3 regions of the Fusibacter sp. JL298sf-3 genome follow, and region 3 is predicted to be linked to each of the others. Evidence: riboswitches for the same ligand, from Rfam matches in the RefSeq annotation. Region 3 holds a riboswitch; each other region holds the start of a gene.
What was found. Region 3 has a riboswitch for cobalamin ahead of ACR6HW_RS11450 (YitT family protein). Riboswitches for the same ligand answer to the same signal wherever they lie in the genome.
Positions count from the first base shown of each region.

Region 1: it holds a riboswitch for cobalamin, as region 3 does, so the genes downstream of both, ACR6HW_RS10275 (sirohydrochlorin chelatase) here and ACR6HW_RS11450 (YitT family protein) in region 3, are expected to answer to the same signal.
Region 2: it holds a riboswitch for cobalamin, as region 3 does, so the genes downstream of both, ACR6HW_RS03165 (DUF4430 domain-containing protein) here and ACR6HW_RS11450 (YitT family protein) in region 3, are expected to answer to the same signal.

Region 1 is NZ_CM132608.1:2,155,041-2,161,617, reverse strand. It holds gene ACR6HW_RS10310 (cobalt-precorrin 5A hydrolase) at 1-414, opposite strand, end outside; gene cobM (precorrin-4 C(11)-methyltransferase) at 398-1,144, opposite strand; gene cobI (precorrin-2 C(20)-methyltransferase) at 1,137-1,844, opposite strand; gene cbiT (precorrin-6Y C5,15-methyltransferase (decarboxylating) subunit CbiT) at 1,848-2,429, opposite strand; gene cbiE (precorrin-6y C5,15-methyltransferase (decarboxylating) subunit CbiE) at 2,419-3,042, opposite strand; gene cbiD (cobalt-precorrin-5B (C(1))-methyltransferase CbiD) at 3,039-4,136, opposite strand; gene ACR6HW_RS10280 (precorrin-8X methylmutase) at 4,138-4,773, opposite strand; gene ACR6HW_RS10275 (sirohydrochlorin chelatase) at 4,773-5,132, opposite strand; cobalamin riboswitch at 5,249-5,436, opposite strand; gene ACR6HW_RS10270 (response regulator transcription factor) at 5,474-6,280, opposite strand.
Region 2 is NZ_CM132608.1:651,869-658,445, forward strand. It holds gene ACR6HW_RS03145 (metal ABC transporter solute-binding protein, Zn/Mn family) at 1-888, shown strand, start outside; gene ACR6HW_RS03150 (metal ABC transporter ATP-binding protein) at 899-1,633, shown strand; partial or broken gene ACR6HW_RS03155 (metal ABC transporter permease) at 1,647-2,519, shown strand; gene ACR6HW_RS03160 (metal ABC transporter permease) at 2,774-3,895, shown strand; cobalamin riboswitch at 4,060-4,252, shown strand; gene ACR6HW_RS03165 (DUF4430 domain-containing protein) at 4,429-6,577, shown strand, end outside.
Region 3 is NZ_CM132608.1:2,421,006-2,427,582, forward strand. It holds gene ACR6HW_RS11435 (ABC transporter permease) at 1-259, shown strand, start outside; gene ACR6HW_RS11440 (iron chelate uptake ABC transporter family permease subunit) at 249-1,190, shown strand; gene ACR6HW_RS11445 (iron ABC transporter ATP-binding protein) at 1,187-1,942, shown strand; cobalamin riboswitch at 1,982-2,163, shown strand; gene ACR6HW_RS11450 (YitT family protein) at 2,310-3,158, shown strand; gene ACR6HW_RS11455 (radical SAM protein) at 3,173-3,736, shown strand; gene ACR6HW_RS11460 (zinc-binding metallopeptidase family protein) at 3,923-4,969, opposite strand; gene ACR6HW_RS11465 (alanine/glycine:cation symporter family protein) at 5,039-6,418, opposite strand.

The DNA of each region.
Region 1 (6,577 bases), 270 kb from region 3:
GAGGTCTGTTGCAGTGGTAATGACGGGATGCGTTTTGTAACCGGCGGCATTTAAACGCTCGCAGAGGTCGATGGTCAGTGCGTTGGCATTGCCGAAGTGACCGCTTAAAAGTGCGATGGCGTGGTGCCCCATATCGTCGACGACGATAACAGGTGGGTCGCTGAACTTGGAGTCGATGGCGTCTTTTATGCTTCTGACGGCTATGCCGACGGCGCCGATAAAGACGACGACTTGCGGCGTGCTGTTGCCATGGGCTTTAAAAATAGCTTCAATTTGCCTTTTAAGGGGCCGCTCTAAAGCGTTCTCATCCATTTCAGGGAGATTTAGAGCATTGGAAAGCACTTTTTTAAGCTGTTTACCTCGTTCTGAAAAAGCAAAGAGGTGGTAAGTGCGCGTTTTATTTTCTGAACTCATGTTGAAAATCCTTGTGATAGAGCAGTGAGTCGTTAAACGACTTTCCGAGGCATTTGCCGACGATAATCAGCGCCGTCTTTTCGATCCCCTCGGCTTTGACTTTCTCACAGATGTCATCGATACAGCCGGTGACGATTTTTTGTTCCGGCCAAGTGGCTTTGTAAACCACTGCAACAGGGGTATCTTTGGTCATACCGCCTGCGAGCAACTCTTCCATGACTTTGTCCATAAGTCCGGTTGAAAGGAAGATGGCCATTGAGGCACCGTGTGAGGCAAAGGAACGAATGGATTCGGCTTCCGGTACAGGGGTTCGGCCTTCCATCCGAGTGACGATAACACTTTGCGTAATTTCGGGAACCGTGTATTCGATTTCAAGTGCCGATGCAGCGCCGAGGAAGCTCGAAACGCCCGGAATGAGTTGGTAGCCGATATTCTCCTGCTTTAAGCGTTCAATTTGCTCGCGTAGAGACCCATAGATGGAAAAATCGCCGGTGTGCAAACGCACGACTTTTTTGCCTTCTGAAGTGCCTTTAACACATAAATCGATGATTTCATCGAGGTTGAGGTACGCGCTGTTGTGAATTTCGCACGTTGGCTTGCAGGCTTTCAGCAGTTCGGGGTTCACCAGGGAGCCCGCGTAGATGACGACATCGGCCTCTTGGAGTGCGCGATGTCCCTTTAAGGTTATGAGTTCCGGGTCTCCAGGACCGGCACCGACAAATTTAATCATTTTTATACCACCTTTTGTTCATGAGTAATGTTGTAAAGTAAGAGAGCTGATCGTCGCACATGGCGCGCAGATCTTTGTGTACGATTTCGTTGGGTTTTCCAAAATTGCTGACGGCGATGCAATAGCGGCTCAAGTCGTGTTTTTCCAGGAAAGTGACGACTTCTTCCGCATTTTTGTAAAGCTTCATCAGCACCACGGCGTCGTTTTCGAGCAGTGTTTTTTCAATGGTGGCCATGGGTTGTGTACACGGGCAGATCACCAGTGAAGCGTCGCCGTCTACAAGTGGGGTGTTCATGCCTGAAGCGATGGCGCCGAAAGAGGTGATGCCCGCCAGCGTTTCTACAGGCACACTTTCTTTAAGATGCATGAGCAAGTAGATGAACGTGCTGTAGAGCATGGGGTCGCCAAGTGTTAAAAAACCGACGTTTTTGCCGGCGAGTACCCAAGCCTTGACCTCTTCTGCTATCGGGGCGATACCCGCGTGCATGGCGTCGAGGTCCAGCGTCATAGGAAAGTGACGCTTTTCTATGTGGACAGTGCTTTTCAAGTAGCGTTTGGCAATTTCATAACTTTCGCTTTTGCCGTCTTTTTTTCCGCTTGGAATCAATAAAATATCCAGCTTTTCAAGGGTGTTGACGGCTTTGATGGTCAACAGCTCGGGATCGCCCGGGCCGACGCCGATACCGTAAAATTTGGTCATGGGTTACCCCTTCCTAGGTTCATTATATACGCATTTTAAAATCGTACAAGGGTTGAGCGGTTTAAAGTAATGGTAGCGTCCGAGGGTCTCCAGCCTGCTTGCGGCAATTTGAGAGCCTTCAATAGCGCTGAATCGTTCATCGTCAAAGAGCATGCCGCTGATTTCGCTGAGGCTCTCTAAAGTGATGGTTGAAAAGACGAGGAGAGCACCGTCTGTAAGGTGGCTGTTTGTAAGCCATGTCATAATGTCTTTAAAAGCCTTACCGGTACCGCCCATGTAGACGCGGTCGAATTTTAAGCCGCTCTCCAGTTGAATAGGTGCTTTGCCGTGGTGAATGGTCATTCCCGATACACCGTGTGCCGCTGCATTTTTTTTGATGAGCTCGACGCCGGTTTCGGTTTGCTCAATGCACGTCAGGTGGATATGCGGAAAAGTTTTCGCCATTTGGATACTGCAAGAACCGGTGCCTGCACCGATTTCGAGAACGTTTTTGCCGGCGTCGAGTTCGAGGTAATCGACAATGGCACCTCGTATTTCCATCTTTGTCATGGGGTTGTCACCCCGTATAAAGGCATTATCTTTCATAATCTATCACCACCACATTCATCGTATAGGATTTATCGGGAATTTTAGATGCTCTGACGACAGTGATGCATTCGTCGTCGTAAGACAGGTTCTCACCAATGGCCATAAGGGGGTCTCGACCACTTTCAATTATGGCTTTGGCAATGGCTTGCGGCGTCCACACTTTGTCAGTGAGGATGCCGATGCGGCTATGCGCCGTCAGATGCTCTTTGTCAAAGTGGCGGCCGTGTGCACTGGTGAGGTAACAATCGTGCATAGGGATGCCGATTTTATTAAAAAAGTACTGTAAGCTGCTGATGCCGGAGAGCACCTCGATGTCAGCGTTTTGTACATGTTTTTTTAAGTAGGATGTAATGCCGTAAAAATTGGGGTCGCCTGATGCGAGCACAGTGAGGTGCTCGTGGTGTAAGCGGGCGTTTTCAATTAAAGTCAGCAACTCTTTAATTGAGCCTGTGTAACTTGAAATATCAGACGCCGGCGCGAATAAGTGTTGCATGCTTTTGATTTGGCGGGTTGCACCGATGACACATCCGGCGGTTTTCAAATGTTCTCGGCAACGCGTCGTCAGATATTGCGGGTCGCCGGGGCCGATGCCCGCTATGGTCAGTTTCATGAAGGCTCCTTTCTCGTGTCTCCGAGTTTTCGGAGGGCCATGTCGTAAAAGATGACGTCAATTGCGGCAAGAGTGGGGGCATGTGCCTGACATTTTTCCCTAGCGCGCTCGCAGAGCGCTTGGAAAGCATAGGCATAGGGGGTTTCGACGAGGGTGTTTGACATTTCATCTGTGGTGTTGCACGACGCTATTTTTTGAAGGACGTCGTATGGGGCCCTTTCAAGCGCCAAATAAGCGATTAAGATTTCTTTTTTGGCGTCGGCGACTTTGCTGTGTGTTTGAAAGATACCGCCTGCCAATTTGATGAGTTTGCCGATGTGTCCGAGTAGGAGTACGCTGTCGAAGGCGAGGCCTTCACTGGCCTTTAAAGCGTAACCGACAAAGTTGCTACAGTGGACAATTCGGCTCGAGTCGATCCCCAGATGCTGGTTGGCGTATTTTTCGCCGTGCATGCCGGGGACGAGCACGAGGTGCTTAACGCCTAGGGCGTATTTCTGATTGAGCTCTGTAAAGATGGTTTGTTTAAAGGCTTCTTCACTCATGGGACGCACAATACCGGTGGTTCCAATGACCGATATTCCGCCGACGATGCCGAGTCTTGGATTAAAGGTTTTTTCGGCGACGGCGGCGCCCTCCGGAATGATGACTTCAACGATACAGCCCTTGTCTTTAGGCAAGAGCTCCTTGACGTTGGCCTCAATCATTTTAAGAGGCACGGGGTTGATGGCAGGTGCGCCAACGGGCACTTGAAGCCCTTCTTTGGTGACAGTGCCCACGCCTTCACCACCTATGATTTCAACGCAAAAAGGGCGATCGGTCAAAGTAACGCGTGCCTGAATGGTGAGCCCGTGCGTTACGTCTTGATCGTCGCCTGCATCTTTGATGACGGCGCCCAGGGCAGAGCCCGATTCCCGATTTTCTGCACTGAAAACGGGAATGGTGAGCGCATCACCACTGGGGAGACAAATGGTGATGTCGTCTCCTGGTTCCAAGGGGTGATGCGTCAATAGCGCCATTGCTATTTTAGCGGCTGCAGCTGCGCAGCTACCGGTTGTATAGCCATTTCTAAGGGGGGTTCCAGTAGAGGATAGCATATTAATCTCTTCCTAAAAATTGATACATGAGTGCGTTCAGTATGGAAGCAGCCACATTGCTGCCCCCTTTACGACCGAGAGCCGTAATACACGGGAGTTCAGAAGCCAACAGGGCGTCTTTAGATTCTGCTGCCCCGACAAAGCCCACGGGAACGCCAATGACGCCGATGACATTGGTCGGATGGGATTCTAGGAGCCTAAAGATTGCCGTTGGGGCATTGCCGATGACAAAGAGCTTAGGCGTCGGGTCCTTTAAGGCCTCATCTATGGCGACCATGGACCGTGTAATCCCCTTTTCTTTGGCGATTGCAAAAGTGTTGGGGTTGTTGACGAGGCAGTCTAGCGACCAGCCTGTCTTCTCAAACGCTTTTTTGTTAATGCCCGACAGCGCCATGTTGGTATCTGTAAATACCATCAGGGGCTTATTGAGAGCCGATTCAAAGGCCTTTAGAAAGGTCTCTTCGATTTTCAAATTGTCGAGGTAATCGAAATCCGCGCTCGTGTGAATCACGCGTCTGTAAATATGGCGTGTGACAGCATCTTCTCTGGGATAAGCACGGCCCATTTCGGCAATGATATCATCGATTATCTCAAAACTCTTGTTTTCGATGCCCATGGGCTTCTTAATGTAGTCCATTAGTTTTCGATCCTTTCGAGCATCAAGTCTACCATCTTGTCGTCAAAACCGATGTTGGCAAGGAAAGTCATTTCGAGATCTGGGTACTGCGATTGGATTTCTTCTAATACTTCTGGTATATCTTCTCTAATGTGGTTGCCGTTAAAGATAAAGAAAGGAAAGACTTTTAATTTGCGCACACCGCTGTTGTAAAGGTCTTTGACGGCTGTGTGAATGTCCGGATTCATGAGTTGTAGGTAGCAATATGAAAACTGGAGTTCCGGTCTCTTTGCAGAAAGTGCCTTTGAGTAGTCTTTCATAATCTCGTCGGTTTCTGCAACTTTGCTGCCGTGTGCGACGATAAGCAATGCTTCTTTCATAAGTGTTCTCCTCTTTTAAAATGTTGGTGGTGTTTCGATCCATTAAAAAAAGCCCAACATCCGCTGGGCTTTGAATTGACACAATCGTTATCGCCAAACCTCCCACCGAAGTTTTGAAGTGCTTTAGGTGCTTGGCAGGTCTCCTGGCTCGGGGATCGTCCTAATCTCTCACCTTCCCGTTTTCACAGTGGCTTTAAAAGATTTCGTACTCCCATACAGTAGCGGGGGCTGCTGAGGCCTTTAACCTCATTCCCTTTTAACTCTTACTTTTTCTAAGTAAAAGACCAATCACTTTCATACATGAGCATATCACACCTTCATAAGGTTGCGCAAGTATAATCTTATGACCGAGTGCCGAGGTTCGGTTTTGAACCCGGATATATCTTGATAATTAGGCGATCAAAGTTGCGGTTGGGGTTGATTTCAATGCGTTCTGTGAGGACGCGCCGACCGATTAATTCTGAAATAGAATGCTCCACTTGTTGGAGGGTGCTGTCGTAGACCAGTCGTCTTAAAATTTCGATGGCCTTGTGGTGAGGGCCCAAAGATAAGACGCTTTCCTCCATCGTTGTGAGCACCTCGTTGAAGATGATTTCAATCCCCTTGGGTTCTAGAAAGACATTGATGGTTTTGGCGCCTTTTCCGAATTTCTGCTTGAGGTACTTGGCGCAGATGTTTCTTATTTCCGTCTCGAGGTGCACTTTGTTTTCGTGGGTCAGTGCAAACTGCTGGTGGACGACAAAGGTGTCTTTGTTGGTTTCAAAGAGGTCGACAGTCACTTGAAGCAAGCTGTGGATTAAGGTGGTTTCTTCCACGGGTTTTACGAGGTATTTGTCGATTTTCAGTTCCACGGAGTGCAAAAGCGTCTCGACGTCGCACAAGCTGGAAGTGATGAGCACACGGCATTTTTCGTGTTCAGCTCTAAGGGTTTCGACGAATTCGATACCGCCGACTTCTGGCATAACGAGATCGGTTATGACCACATCGGGTTTAAACAAGTGGTATTTAATCAACGCGTCGTGGCCGTTTTCGGCAACAATGAGTTTGCCGACGTGCTTTTTAAGCAACTGTGCTGTGGTGGTGCGCGTCAGTTTATCGTCTTCGGCATACAAGACTTTAATTTGAGAAAGCACGTTGGGATACGTCATAAAAAATTCCTTTCAATTACAAAAAGTGTATACTTTATTATATATGCATCTGCAACCGCTGTAAAGATTGTTAAAATAAAAACTTGACATTTGACAATGATGTTGTTAAAATCTCAGTATGCTCAATGATTCAGATATTTAACGATACGCTGTAATTAAAGCATATGAACCGTATTTGTATGAACTGTATTTGGGAAATAAAGTTATGGATAGCTCACAAAATTTGTGCATTCAAACGTTTGATGAGTCCGTGGCAAAAGATATTCTTTTGTTGCGGACTTTTTTAGTGTTTAAAAA
Region 2 (6,577 bases), 1.8 Mb from region 3:
GCTGTACTCGCTATTACAGGATGTACCCAAACACAACCGGAGACCACTGCATCTGGACTAACCGTTGTCGCAACCACCACCATGCTCGCCGATCTCTCTAGAGTCATCGGTGGAGAGCACATCACCGTTGAAGCGCTTATGGGCCCGGGCATTGACCCACACCTCTACAATGCCAGTGCGGGAGACGTAGACAAAATGACCAACGCCGATATGGTCGTCTACAACGGCTTACATCTTGAAGGTAAGATGGGCGAAATATTTGAAAACTTAAAAGGCGGCGAAAAAATTGTCGTTGAAATAGCAGATGGACTCTCATCTACCACTCTTGTGGCAGACACCGCAACAGGTGCACACGATCCACACATCTGGTTTGACGTTATGCTCTGGAAAGAAGCCAGTGCGAACTTACTCTCTGGCTTGATTGAGCTAGACCCTGAAAACGAAAGCACCTATCGCGCCAATTACGACGCGTATGCAAAGGAGCTGGACGCATTAGACGCATATGTAAGAGAACGCATTGAGTCGTTAGAGCCAACAGCTCGCGTTCTAGTAACTGCTCACGATGCTTTTGCCTACTTTGGTGCCGCTTACGACTTTGAAGTGGTGGGGCTACAAGGCATCTCCACTGAGTCTGAAGCCGGCACGGCCGACGTGTCAGCACTTGCCGATTTCATCGTAAAACGACAAATAAAAGCAGTGTTTGTAGAATCGAGTGTCCCTAAAAAGAATATCGAGGCGCTCCAAGAAGCGGTTCAGGCAAAAGGGTTTGACGTGGAAATAGGCGGCGAACTCTATTCGGATTCCCTTGGAACAAAAGGGACCGATGCCGAAACTTACATCGGAACAGTCCGCGCAAACGTCGATACTATTGTCGGCGCTTTAGAGTAAGGAGGTCGCAATGCAATCTAACCCTATTATTACAGTAGAAGATATGACCGTCGCTTACAACGAAAAACCCGTTTTATGGGATATAGACTTGCAAATCCCAAGAGGCGTTCTTATGGCCATTGTCGGCCCCAACGGCGCTGGCAAATCCACTTTAATTAAAGCGATGCTCAGCCTTATAAAACCCGTTACAGGAAAAGTGCTCTTTAATGGCGCTACTTACGATACGCAAAGACGTTTCATCGGCTATGTCCCTCAACGCGGCAGCGTCGACTGGGACTTCCCAACCACAGTACAAGACGTAGTGCTCATGGGGCGTTACGGCCATGTCGGCTGGTTTAAACGCCCTAAGAAGCAAGACAAGCATATTGCTTTTGAAGCATTAAAAAAAGTCGGTATGAACGATTACGCAAACAGACAAATCAGTCAACTTAGTGGCGGTCAGCAACAACGTGTCTTTCTGGCGCGCGCATTGGTTCAAGAAGCAGACATCTACTTTATGGATGAGCCATTCCAAGGTGTCGATGCAAAGACAGAACGCGCCGTCATTGAGATTCTCAAAGAACTGCGTCGACAAGGCAAAACAGTTATCGTCGTTCATCACGATTTGCAAACTGTACCGGAATACTTCGACTGGGTGACCTTGCTCAACACCCAAATGGTCGCCAGTGGTCCCGTTTCTGATGTTTTTACAGAGGAAAACTTGAGGAAAACGTACCGTAGTACCGGACAAGTCCTCAAAAGTTAGGGGGGGAAAATTTATGACATCTTTAGAATTTTTCTTATCAGATTACACGTTGCGGCTCGTGGCATTAGGCTCTGCACTACTAGGGATTATTAGCGGAGTGGTCGGTAGTTTCGCCGTCTTAAATCGAAAAGGGCTTATCGGCGATGCGGTATCACATGCGGCTTTGCCGGGAATAGCCATTATGTTTGTTATTCTCCAAAACAAGAACACTGAGCTGTTCTTGCTAGGAGCCTTGATTGCCGGGCTCTTGGCTACCGGTTTAATCACTTTAGTCACTCGGCATACACGCATCAAAAATGATGGCGCCATGGCTTTGGTCCTTTCCACTTTCTTTGGCTTCGGATTGGTCTTGATGACCTATATTCAGAAAATCCCAAACGCCAATCAAGCAGGCATTGACAAGTTTATCTTCGGACAAGCCTCTACGCTTTTAAAGCGAGACGTCTACAGTGTCTCCATTATCGGTATGCTTTTATTAGCGCTTGTCGTTCTCTTTTGGAAAGAACTAAAACTGGTGACATTTGACAGCGCTTTTGCGGACAGCTTGGGCTTTTCAGCGACTAAGCTCAATCGGCTGATGTCCTGTATGATCGTCGTTTCAATTATTATAGGCCTTCAAACTGTCGGGGTCATTTTAATGAGCGCCATGCTCGTCGCTCCCGGCGTTGCCGCACGTCAATGGACCAACAGCCTCTCTAAAATGGTGGCCCTCGCCGGTGCTTTCGGTGCATTCAGTGGCGTTTTAGGTACCTTGATTAGCTCCTCTATGCGTAAGATGCCTACGGGCCCGGCCATTGTCGTCATTATAAGCCTTATCGTTCTTATAAGCATCTGTTTTGCCCCTGAGCGCGGTTTAATCTGGCGTTACCGACAACAGAGAAACCGCTACAAAAGCATAACATCGGATCAATTGCTGTTTAGCTTATACCGTTTGTCTCAAAATCACGGGGAAGAGAATAGAAGCCACAACCTGTTGGCAATCAATCCTTCCTGTGCCAACGACAAAAGGCTTCAACGCGAAATAGAGCAACTCCTCGACAGAAGCGATTGTGTAGAACGAGATTATTTTAACCAGTGGATGCTCACTGAAAAAGGGCTTGCGTATGTTAAAACTCATCCCCTGAGAAAGGAGGCGCTGCTATGAGTGCGCAAATGGAAATTCAGTTAATTGCCGTCGTCGTAGCGGTGGCTTGTAGCTTACCCGGCGTTTTTCTCGTCCTCAGAAAAATGGCTATGATGACAGACGCCATCACACATACCATCTTACTGGGAATTGTCGCCGCTTTCTTTGTCGTTCACGACTTGAACTCGCCGCTACTTATTATCGGAGCAGCAGCCGTCGGTTTACTCACTGTGTACTTAGTGGAGCTGATTACGGCAACACGTCTCGTATCTGAAGACGCAGCCATTGGCATCGTCTTCCCACTCCTCTTCAGCATCGCCATTATTTGGATCAGCCGTTACGCCGGTAAAGTCCATATTGACACCGACGCCGTTTTGCTTGGCGAACTGGCTTTTGCACCTTTTAACCGCCTTGTTATAGGCGGTGTGGACCTCGGCCCCAAAGCGTTGTATACAATGGGGACCGTTCTCGTTCTCAACGTCGTCATGATTGTTTTGCTGTTTAAAGAACTTAAAATAAGTATTTTTGATGCTGGACTCGCTTCTGTACTGGGCTTCTCACCGGTTCTGATTCAGTATTTACTAATGACCAGTGTGTCCGTCACAACTGTTGCAGCTTTTGAAGCTGTCGGTTCAATCTTGGTAATCGCATTTATGGTAGGCCCACCTATTACCGCCTACCTCCTTACAGACCATCTTAAACGGCTGCTTTGTTTCAGCGCCGCCATTGGCACCTTCAACGCACTCGTTGGCTATCGATTTGCCTACGCATTCGATGTGTCCATCGCCGGGAGCATGGCCACTGTAACGGGACTGACTTTCTTGTTGGCTTTTATCGCAGCACCGAAACGCGGAATGATCACTGTACTTAGACGCCGAAGTGTTCAAAGGCGGGAATTTGCACAAAAAGCCATCGTCTTTCACATGCACCGACACACCGATACCGCCGAAGCACGTGAAGAAAATGGCGTGAAGTCGCTGCACTTACATGTGAACTACTCAAGGGAACGCCTTGAAAAAACCATGAGACAGCTCATTCGCGAAGAAAAAGTCGTCGTGCTCGACGGAATTTACCACTTGACAGAAAAAGGACGACACTTTGCACTGGAAAGCTACGACGCTATTCTCGGGACGGTCTAAAATCAACAAAGCCTTGTAAAGCACTTCGTGCATGCTATTGCTCTGATAAAAATCGAGCTCTAAAGGCTAACAAGGCGTATCTAGCGGATTTTATTATATTTACTTTTACAACAGTTTGTGCTAGTATATCAGCGGGACATCCCTTAATTTCATAGGAAACCACAGGTTTCCAATGGTCAATTGGTTTCTTCTTAGAAATAAGAGGAATTAAAAGGAACTCGAGTGAGAACCTCGGACGGTCAGGCCACTGTATTTGGAGAGTGCACTTCATTTAGCCACTGAACAAAGTGTTTGGGAAGGCGAAGTCTTCACGTTAGCATCCATAAGTCAGGATATTGCCAATTGATTGACACCACCCCCTTCCAGTGAAAGGAACGTGTTCATCGTACGATATTTATTATGGATTTACTCCGTGAAATCAAAGAGACTTTATTGTACCAAACCGGCTTTTCAAGCCGGTTTTTTGTATGTTTAGGCCTTGAAATAAACACCGCGTCCCCCCCTGGAAACAAATATATCATAAGGAGAAGAACATGAAACAACGTAAAGTACTTTCACTAATTCTTGCAGTCGCACTCGTTCTTACCGGTTTTCCACTGGTGCCAAACTTTGCGTCAAACACCAGCCAAGGCGAAGCTCTAAGCAAGCTGGTGACTCGGTACGAATCTTTTGATGGCAGCTACAATGCAACCTACGACTACCTCGAGGCAATGGGACTGAAAAACGCCGGTGTAGATGTGACCACCATACGCCGGGCGCTCACCGTATACGGGGGCCTCAGTTCCCTTTCTAACGGTGCGCGCAATGTAATGGCACTAATTGCGGCCGGCGAAAATCCTGCTGATTACAACGGAAATAATTACGTCCAAATGGTATTAGACGAATGGCCCTCTGAAGAAGACCCCAAAGATTTGGCCCTGGGGATTATCGCACTTGAGATGGCAGAGGCATCGTACGATAAAACCGCTTACGCCAAACATCTTATCGCCACCGGAAAAGAAGACTACAGCGGTGAGTTCGCCTTTGGACACACGTCGTCGTATTGGGACGATTGGGATCAAGAGATGGTTGAAGACTACACGCCGAGTGCCGACTACACCGCCCTCGCTGCACTTGCTCTCGCCTCTCATCGACAAGTTGAAGGCGCTGAAGACACCATTCAAAAAGCGCTTGTCTATTTAGAAAAGCGCATTGAAGACAACGGCTCAATCGAGGGGGACTTAAGTGCTACTGTCTACGCGTTCCAAGCCCTTAAGAAGCTTGGAATCGCCCCTTCAAGCTGGGTCTCAAGCGCCGGCAACACCCTTGAAAATGGAATCATGGCCTGTTACATTGAAAGTGACGGGAGATTTACCAACAGTCCAGGGGGGAGCTATGCAAGTAAACTTGCCGATGGCATCGGTTTAGTCGCTCTAACAGAGCTCATTAACGGAAACAGCGTCTACGATATACGTTATACCCCTATGACTCCACCGACATCTGTCCGTTCATCGCTTGATACTTTAACAGAACTCACTGTGGGAGAATCATTGAACTTTACTGCTTTCGCCTATGACGCAAGCGACAGACCACTGGACGACGTGGTGTTAATCACTTCTGACACCCCTGAAGTGGTCACCGTAGAAAATCAGACCCTCACCGCTCAGCGCGTCGGTACTGCGAACATTATCTTTGGTGTTGAAGGCGCCCCTTCAATAACAGCGCAGTACAGCGTGTCAGTTGTCGCCGGCGAAGGTCTTACGCCAGCACTAAAAACAACATTGCAACAGGAAATTGACTTTTTAAAAGCCAAATACGCCGTCTACAACAACTACGAGTTTTTATCTGCCCCCGCAGCAACTGTATCGGGGATGGACGGCAATCATATCGCTGACAACTTGATGTCTTATTCGAGGGTCAACAACTTAGCGCTGCTGACGAAAACGCTGATTGCTCAACTAGGTTCTTCTTCTGCACCAGTGCTGACAACCGATGAAGGACAAGTTGAAAATTTATTGGAAACACTTCGAGCCGCACAAGTCCAAAACGGTGCTTACAAAGGGCAATTTGCCCTCAGTCCTATGGACTTAAATGATGCTGAGTACCAGGCTTGGGCGATTATTGCCCTCTATATGTCCGGCGCGCCTTATGACAGTACATCAGCAGTTGAAGCACTCGTAACGCTTCTCGATGGCGCGTACAAGTCTTCTGTGGGTTATAAAGCCATACAAACAGAAGGCATTTGCCTCGTGGCGCTAGGACTTTATAGAGATCAAGTGGGCGCTGCCGCTACCAAAGCCGACGCCCTAATCCAATGGCTTCAAAGTCAACAAAACGTCGACGGCGGCTTCGACCTAGACGGCGGTTATTTTTCTAATAGTCCCATGGCTACTGCAAGTGTTGTCCAAGGACTTGTCGCCAATGGCATTAACCCGGCCTACCACCCCAACTGGACTCGAAACGGCAATACGCCACTGAATTCACTGTTAAAGTGTAAATACATTTCCCCTGATCCCAAACTACAAGGGTACGCTAAGAGTGAAGAAAAAATCGGTGCTGACTACAAAGCGACTTACCACGCCTTTGCGGCGTTAACCGATATGGTCGACGATCGTTCGATGTTTGTGCAGTTGCGCCAATCGCCAACAGTTGAAACACCGGGGGTGGCCACACGAATGCTCGTAACCGGCGGTTACACAACAG
Region 3 (6,577 bases):
AGTGGTCATCGTCGTCGGTAGCATTCCCTTTTTAGGGTTGGTCATTCCCAACCTGGTCTCTCTTTACGCAGGGGACAATCTCGAAAAGAACCTTTTGGATGTCGGGCTGTTGGGAACGCTCTTTTTGTTGGCGAGCGATGTGCTCTGTCGCCGCATCATCTACCCGTATGAACTGCCGATTGCACTGGTTGTCGGCGTACTGGGATGCGGTATTTTCTTAGGACTCGTCATCAGAAGGGAGGTGCGCCATGCGGCGTAAAGGACTGATTCTCTTAGGGGCAACTGTTACAGTCGTCTGTCTGATGATGTTTTGGAACCTCAATTTCGATATTATCGACTACATTATTAAAAAGCGTTCCGTTAAATTGCTGGCCATGCTGGTCGTGGCTGTGGCGACGGCAGTTTCCACGCTGGTTTTTCAAACGATTGCCACCAATCGCATTTTGACACCTTCTGTGCTGGGGCTAGACGCGCTTTACGTGTTGTTCAACTTATTGATGGTGGTGGTATTCGGTGCGTACACCCAGTGGGTGCACAACCCGTACCTGAATTTTGCGGCATCCGGTTTTTTAATGATGTTGTTTGCACTGCTGTTTTACAAGGTTATTTTTAGGAAGATTAAATCCATTTACACCATTGTCTTAATCGGCGTTATCATGGGGACGTTTTTTTCAAGTATCACAGGGATGCTTCAAATTCTCATTAATCCCGATGAGTTCAGTCTCGTTATGGACAAGCTCTTCGCCAATTTTGCCGATGTAAAAGACACGCTCTTGTATTTGTCACTGGGGATTGTGGCGGTCGCCACAGGACTTGTTTACCGATCTCGCCACGAGCTGGACGCCATGAGCCTTGGAAAGGATCATGCGCTCAACCTCGGCATCGATTACGATCGGCGCGTAATGGGGTATCTGATGCTCGTGTTCCTGCTCGTGGCTGTGGCCACGGCATTGGTCGGGCCGATTACCTTTTTAGGCTTTTTCAGTGTCAATATGAGCAAGACGTTGTTTAAGACCCATCGTCACGATGTGTTGTTGTTCGGGACGGTCTGCGTTGCGGTGATGATGCTGTTTTTGGGGCAGTTCTTTGTGGAACACCTCTTTAATTTCGGCATTCCGGTGAGTGTGGTCATCAACCTCGTGGGCGGCGGTTACTTTATCAGGTTGTTATTAAAGGAGAATAAGAGATGATTCAGTCAAATGGGTTAACCAAGCGCTATGGCGAGACGGTTGTGGTGGATGGCGTAAGCCTATCTATCCCAAAGCAGAAAATTACGTCGATTATCGGGCCCAATGGAGCGGGGAAGAGTACGTTTTTGGGGATGGTGAGCCGTACGCTTGAAGCCAGCGGCGGGTCGGTGAGTATCGACGACGTGGGTCTCTCCGGTTGGGATTCTACGGAACTGGCCAAGCGCCTCGCCATTATGAAACAGTCGGAGTCGATTTCGGTTCGGATTACGGTTCAGGACTTTGTGAGTTTTGGTCGCTATCCCTATTCAAAAGGGCGCCTCAAGCCCGAGGACCACGAGAAGATTGAGGACGCTCTGCGCTATATGGATTTAGACGCTTTTAGAGGGCGTTACATCGACGAGCTGTCGGGGGGACAGCGCCAACGCGCGTATATTGCGGCGATTTTGGCACAGGATACGGACTACATTCTTTTAGACGAGCCGCTGAACAACCTCGATATGAAATACGCTTCGGAGATGCTTAAAACACTTAGGCGGTTGGTGGATGAAAAGGGCAAGACCATCGCCATTGTTATTCACGACATCAATTTTGCCGCGTGTTACTCCGACCACTTGGTGCTGCTTAAAGACGGTAAGCTCGCCGCCGAGGGGCCGGTAGAGAAGGTCATGCAGTCCGACGTGCTGGAAGCTATTTACGAAATGCCTTTTAAAGTGTTTCAAATGGATGGCAAATGCCTCTGTGCTTATTATTAGTATTGACAATATGAGGTATTTAATGCTATCTTTATAGTACAAGTCAATAAGGCTATTGGTGCAATACACGTATTGCTTAAAAGGGAAGTTTGGTGAAAATCCAACACGGTCCCGCCACTGTAAGAGAAGAGCTGTTTTTAAAGGCCACTGTGCTGTGCATGGGAAGGCAAAAACGGCGTCGACGCTCGAGTCAGGAGACCTGCCAATGGTAACAGCGCAATAAGTCTCACGAGGATGGGAGGTGTTTAAATGATGAAACCGACGTTTCTTTTGTTTAAATTACCCTCTTCACATGGTGAAGAGGGTTTTTTTAATGACGCTTAACCGCCGTATGTCTTAGGGATTAACTTATTTAAGGAGGCATAGGGTGAAGAAGACGATTCAATCGTATGGGTTAATACATTTAGGGTTATTGGTTATGGCTGCCGGTCTGTATTTCTTTTTGATTCCTGCAGACCTTGCTGTGGGTGGGATCACCGGATTGGCAATGGTCATTCAATACTTTTTTAAAGGGGTCAATCTCGGCGTGTTGATGCTGGCGTTTAATGTGATTCTATTCGGACTGGCTTTTATTGTCATCGGCAGAGCTTTTGGTGGTAAAACCATCTATTGCAGCTTTTTGCTTTCGGGGATTATCGGTTTTTTTCAATGGCTGTTGCCACTGGAGGGCCCGATTGTCGACGATTTGATGATGAACTTGATTTTCGGCATTCTCATACAGGGCATCGGCATGGCCATTATCTTTTATGAAAATGCGTCCACAGGCGGCACAGATATCGTCGCCAAAATCATCAACACGTTTACGAGGATTCCCATTGGGAAGGCGCTCTTTCTATCAGACGCGTTGATTACCCTTGGGGCGGGGGCAGTCTTTGGCATAGAATTGGGGCTGTACGCTTTTCTCGGAATTTTAATCAACGGGCTCATTATCGACCAAGTCATCGCCGGGCTCGACAAAAAGGTTCAGGTATTTGTGATTTCAGAGGCATTTGAAAGCATCAACGCCTATGTTAAAAACGATTTGGTACGCGGCTCCACGGTGTTTACAGCCACAGGGGGCTATACCAACCGACAAAAGAATATTTTAAATGTCATTTTGACAAAAAAAGAGTATATGCGCTTGAGGCATTATATAAAAGAAGTGGATCCCAACGCTTTTGTGACGGTGAGTTTTGTACACGAAGTGTTTGGCGAAGGCTTCGGCTTAACCGGATGAGAGGAGGACCGAACATGAAAGTCAAGCAATTTGTACCGTGTTCGTACACGGATTTTCCAGGGTTTGTGGCCTGTGTGGCACATCTCGGATCGGTGATAAACTTGAAAGATTATTGGAACGAACACAAGATTATACGTTATCTCATGGAAAACAAGCAGCTGGTAGACGGTATCGTCCTCACCGGAGACGAGCCGACGCTGGATATGAGTGTTTACAATTTCTGCAAACGGGTTAAACCGCTGGGGTTTAAAATCAAACTGGACACCTGCGGCACCGGCCCGGGAATTTTAAAGCGTTTAATAGACGAGGGGCTGGTGGACTACATCAGCATGGAGCTGAAGGCGCCGCCTGAAAAGTATCTGAGCCTCACGGGGACGGAGTTTTCGAAAGTCAAAGAAGCGTACCGATTGGTGCGGGGGTTTGAGCATCACGAGTTCAAGACCTATGTCAGCGATGCGCTAGATCTCAACGATATTCAAAAGATTTCGGCGCTTACAGACAAGGAAAATTACTTTCTCAGCGGTAAAGGCGACATCATCAGATGGTCGCACGACCTCGGCATCAGAGCGAGAATTTAGCTGTTACCAGACAATCTGTTGTCATCACAAGCATCTGTCACAGGCCGTGCAGATGTGCCCAAATACTGTTCGCAAAGTTTGTCCTCAACCGACGAGTGAACTGTTGTCAGGTATTGTTGTGATATAAAAAGGACTTATCCGCGGCGCCACGCGCCGGGATAAGTCCTTTTTTTATGAAGAGCGGTGTTAAATTTCTACAGGGTAGAGGTTCTCTTTCCCCGTCATGTCTTTAATCATGTCGACGATGAGGCGCACTTCTGCGTCGATGTCGTCGAGGCTCACCACTTCACTTGGCGAGTGCATGTAGCGTAGTGGCAGGGAAATCAGTGCCACTGGGACGCCGTCACCTGTGAACCGGATGCGGTCGGCATCGGTGCCTGTCGCTCTCGGCGTGAGTTCGATTTGAAGGGCGTGGTCGTGTTTCTCTGCAGCGGCAGTAATCAAGCCGTTGACTTTGACGCTGATTTGAGAGCCCTTTGAAATGACCGGGCCGCCGCCGAGTTTGACATCGCCGTCTCTTCTGGCGCTGCTGTCCGACTCGTCTGTGGCAAATGTCACGTCCAGTGCGAGACCCATCTGCGGTTTGATTCTCGACGCAGCAAAGTAGGCCCCGCCCATGGTGGTCTCTTCGTTGACAGTGCTGACGCCGTATACGCCGACATTTAAATTTTCTTTGCTCAGCGCTTTGATGACTTCACCGACGATGTAGGCGCCGGTTCTGTTGTCAAGGCCTCTGGCGGCAATGCGGTTATTTAAGAGGTACGTGTAATCCACATCGTAGATGATGTAATCGCCGACGGCGACGATGTCTTTCAGTTCTTCTTTTGATTTCGCGCCGACATCGATGGTGAGATCTTCAGCTTTGATGCTGTCCTTTGCGCCACCTTTGTGCTGTGCCTTGACGCCGACGACGCCGTGGAGCACTTTTTGACCTAAGACGCGGACGCGGTTGCCCAGCGCCACTTTAGGGCTGATGCCACCGGCTTCAGTCACATAGAGGTAGCCGCGGTCGTCGATGTGTTTAACCATAAACGCGATTTCGTCACAGTGTCCCGCGAGCATCACTTTAAAGTCTGCCTCGGGGTTTAAGACAGCAATGGCGTTGCCGGCAAAATCCACCTCGATTTTATGCGCATACGGCTTCATTTCTTCTATCCAAAGTTTTTGAATGGCCGCTTCATCACCTGAAGGCGACGGACATTGGATTAATTTTTCTAAAAATGCGTTGTTCATTTTCTCGCCTCGATTCTTTTAGATTCAGTACTCTCTTTAGTATAATGTTTTTTCTGTCGGTGTGCAATGTTACTTGCGAGGCTCGAGTTTCTCCACATTGGTTTCGTAGTCGTTTAAAATCTTGACGACAATGCCGGTGAGGCATACGATACCGATGAGGTTTGGTACCACCATAAGGGCGTTGAACATATCGGCCATTTGCCAGACGACGTCGACGTTAAACAGTGGGCCGACGACGATGCACGCCAGTACCATCGGTCGGTAGACGTGAACGCCTTTAGAGCCGAAGAGGTACTTGACGTTCTGCTCTCCGAAGAAATACCAGCCGATAATGGTGGAGAAGGCGAAGAAGAACAGACAGATGGCGATAAAGTAGTTCCCGAAATCGCCGAAAGTCGAAAAGCCGACTCTAAAGCCCTCTTGGGTCAGTGCGGCACTGGTGAGGCCGGTGTCTAGGACACCTGTCGTCAAGATGACGAGGGCGGTAATGGTACAGACGATGCCCGTATCGATGATAACACTGATAATGGAGACGAGACCTTGTTCACCTGGGTGCTTGACCTTTGCCACGGCGTGGGCATGTGGTGTAGAGCCCATACCGGCTTCGTTGGAGAAGAGGCCTCTGGCGACACCAAAGCGCACAGCTTCTTTAACCGTTGTCCCCACGGCGCCGCCTAATGCCGCCTGTGGCGTAAAGGCGCTGACAAAGATCATTTTAAGTGCCGGTAGCACATTTTCCGCATGTAGGCCAATGATGGCAATCCCGCCTAAGATGTAAAGTGCAGCCATTACCGGCACAACGCGCTCAGTAAAGGCGCCGATACGGGTGATGCCGCCGACGAGAATTAGAGCGACGAGAACAGCTGTAAAGAGACCGATGGCAATCGGTGGCACCGGAAGGACTTGCTCAATGGCCATTCCCAGCGAGTTGGACTGTACGATGTTGCCCATGAGGCCCAGCGCCAAAATAATGGTGATGGCAAAGAAGCCCGAGAGCAGCTTGGCCACGGTTTTGTTTCGAATCCCCTTTTTAATATAGTAAGCGGGGCCGCCGGTGAACTCGCCGTCGCGCACTTCTCTGTATTCTTGCGCGAGAACGGCCTCTGCAAAGATGGTTCCCATGCCGAAGAAACCACTGATCCACATCCAAAAGATGGCGCCCGGTCCCCCGGAGACAATGGCTGTGGCGACACCGGCGAGGTTTCCGGTACCCACCTGAGCGGCGATGGCGGTGGCCAGCGACTGGAAGGAAGACATCCCTTTGGTACCGTCTTCAGACTCCGGTTTTTTAAAGAGTTGTCGCGCAGCGGCTTTTACTTTTCGGAGTTGTAAAAATCGGAGCTTAAATGTAAACCATATCCCGGTTCCTAGTAGGAACGCGAGCATTAATGGGCCCCATAAGACATCGTTAATCTGTTTTAAAATGGTGAGCATTTGTTCGGTGTTCATTTTTTCCCCTCCTAATTTCAATTTGATGTTCCATTGTGCTTATTTACTTATAAATTATTCTTTATTATAAGTTAAATTAATACTACCACACTCTTGTTAAATTATCTACAATATTTCACGCTTTTCCTGAAAAATTCAGAAAAAAACAAAATATTACAC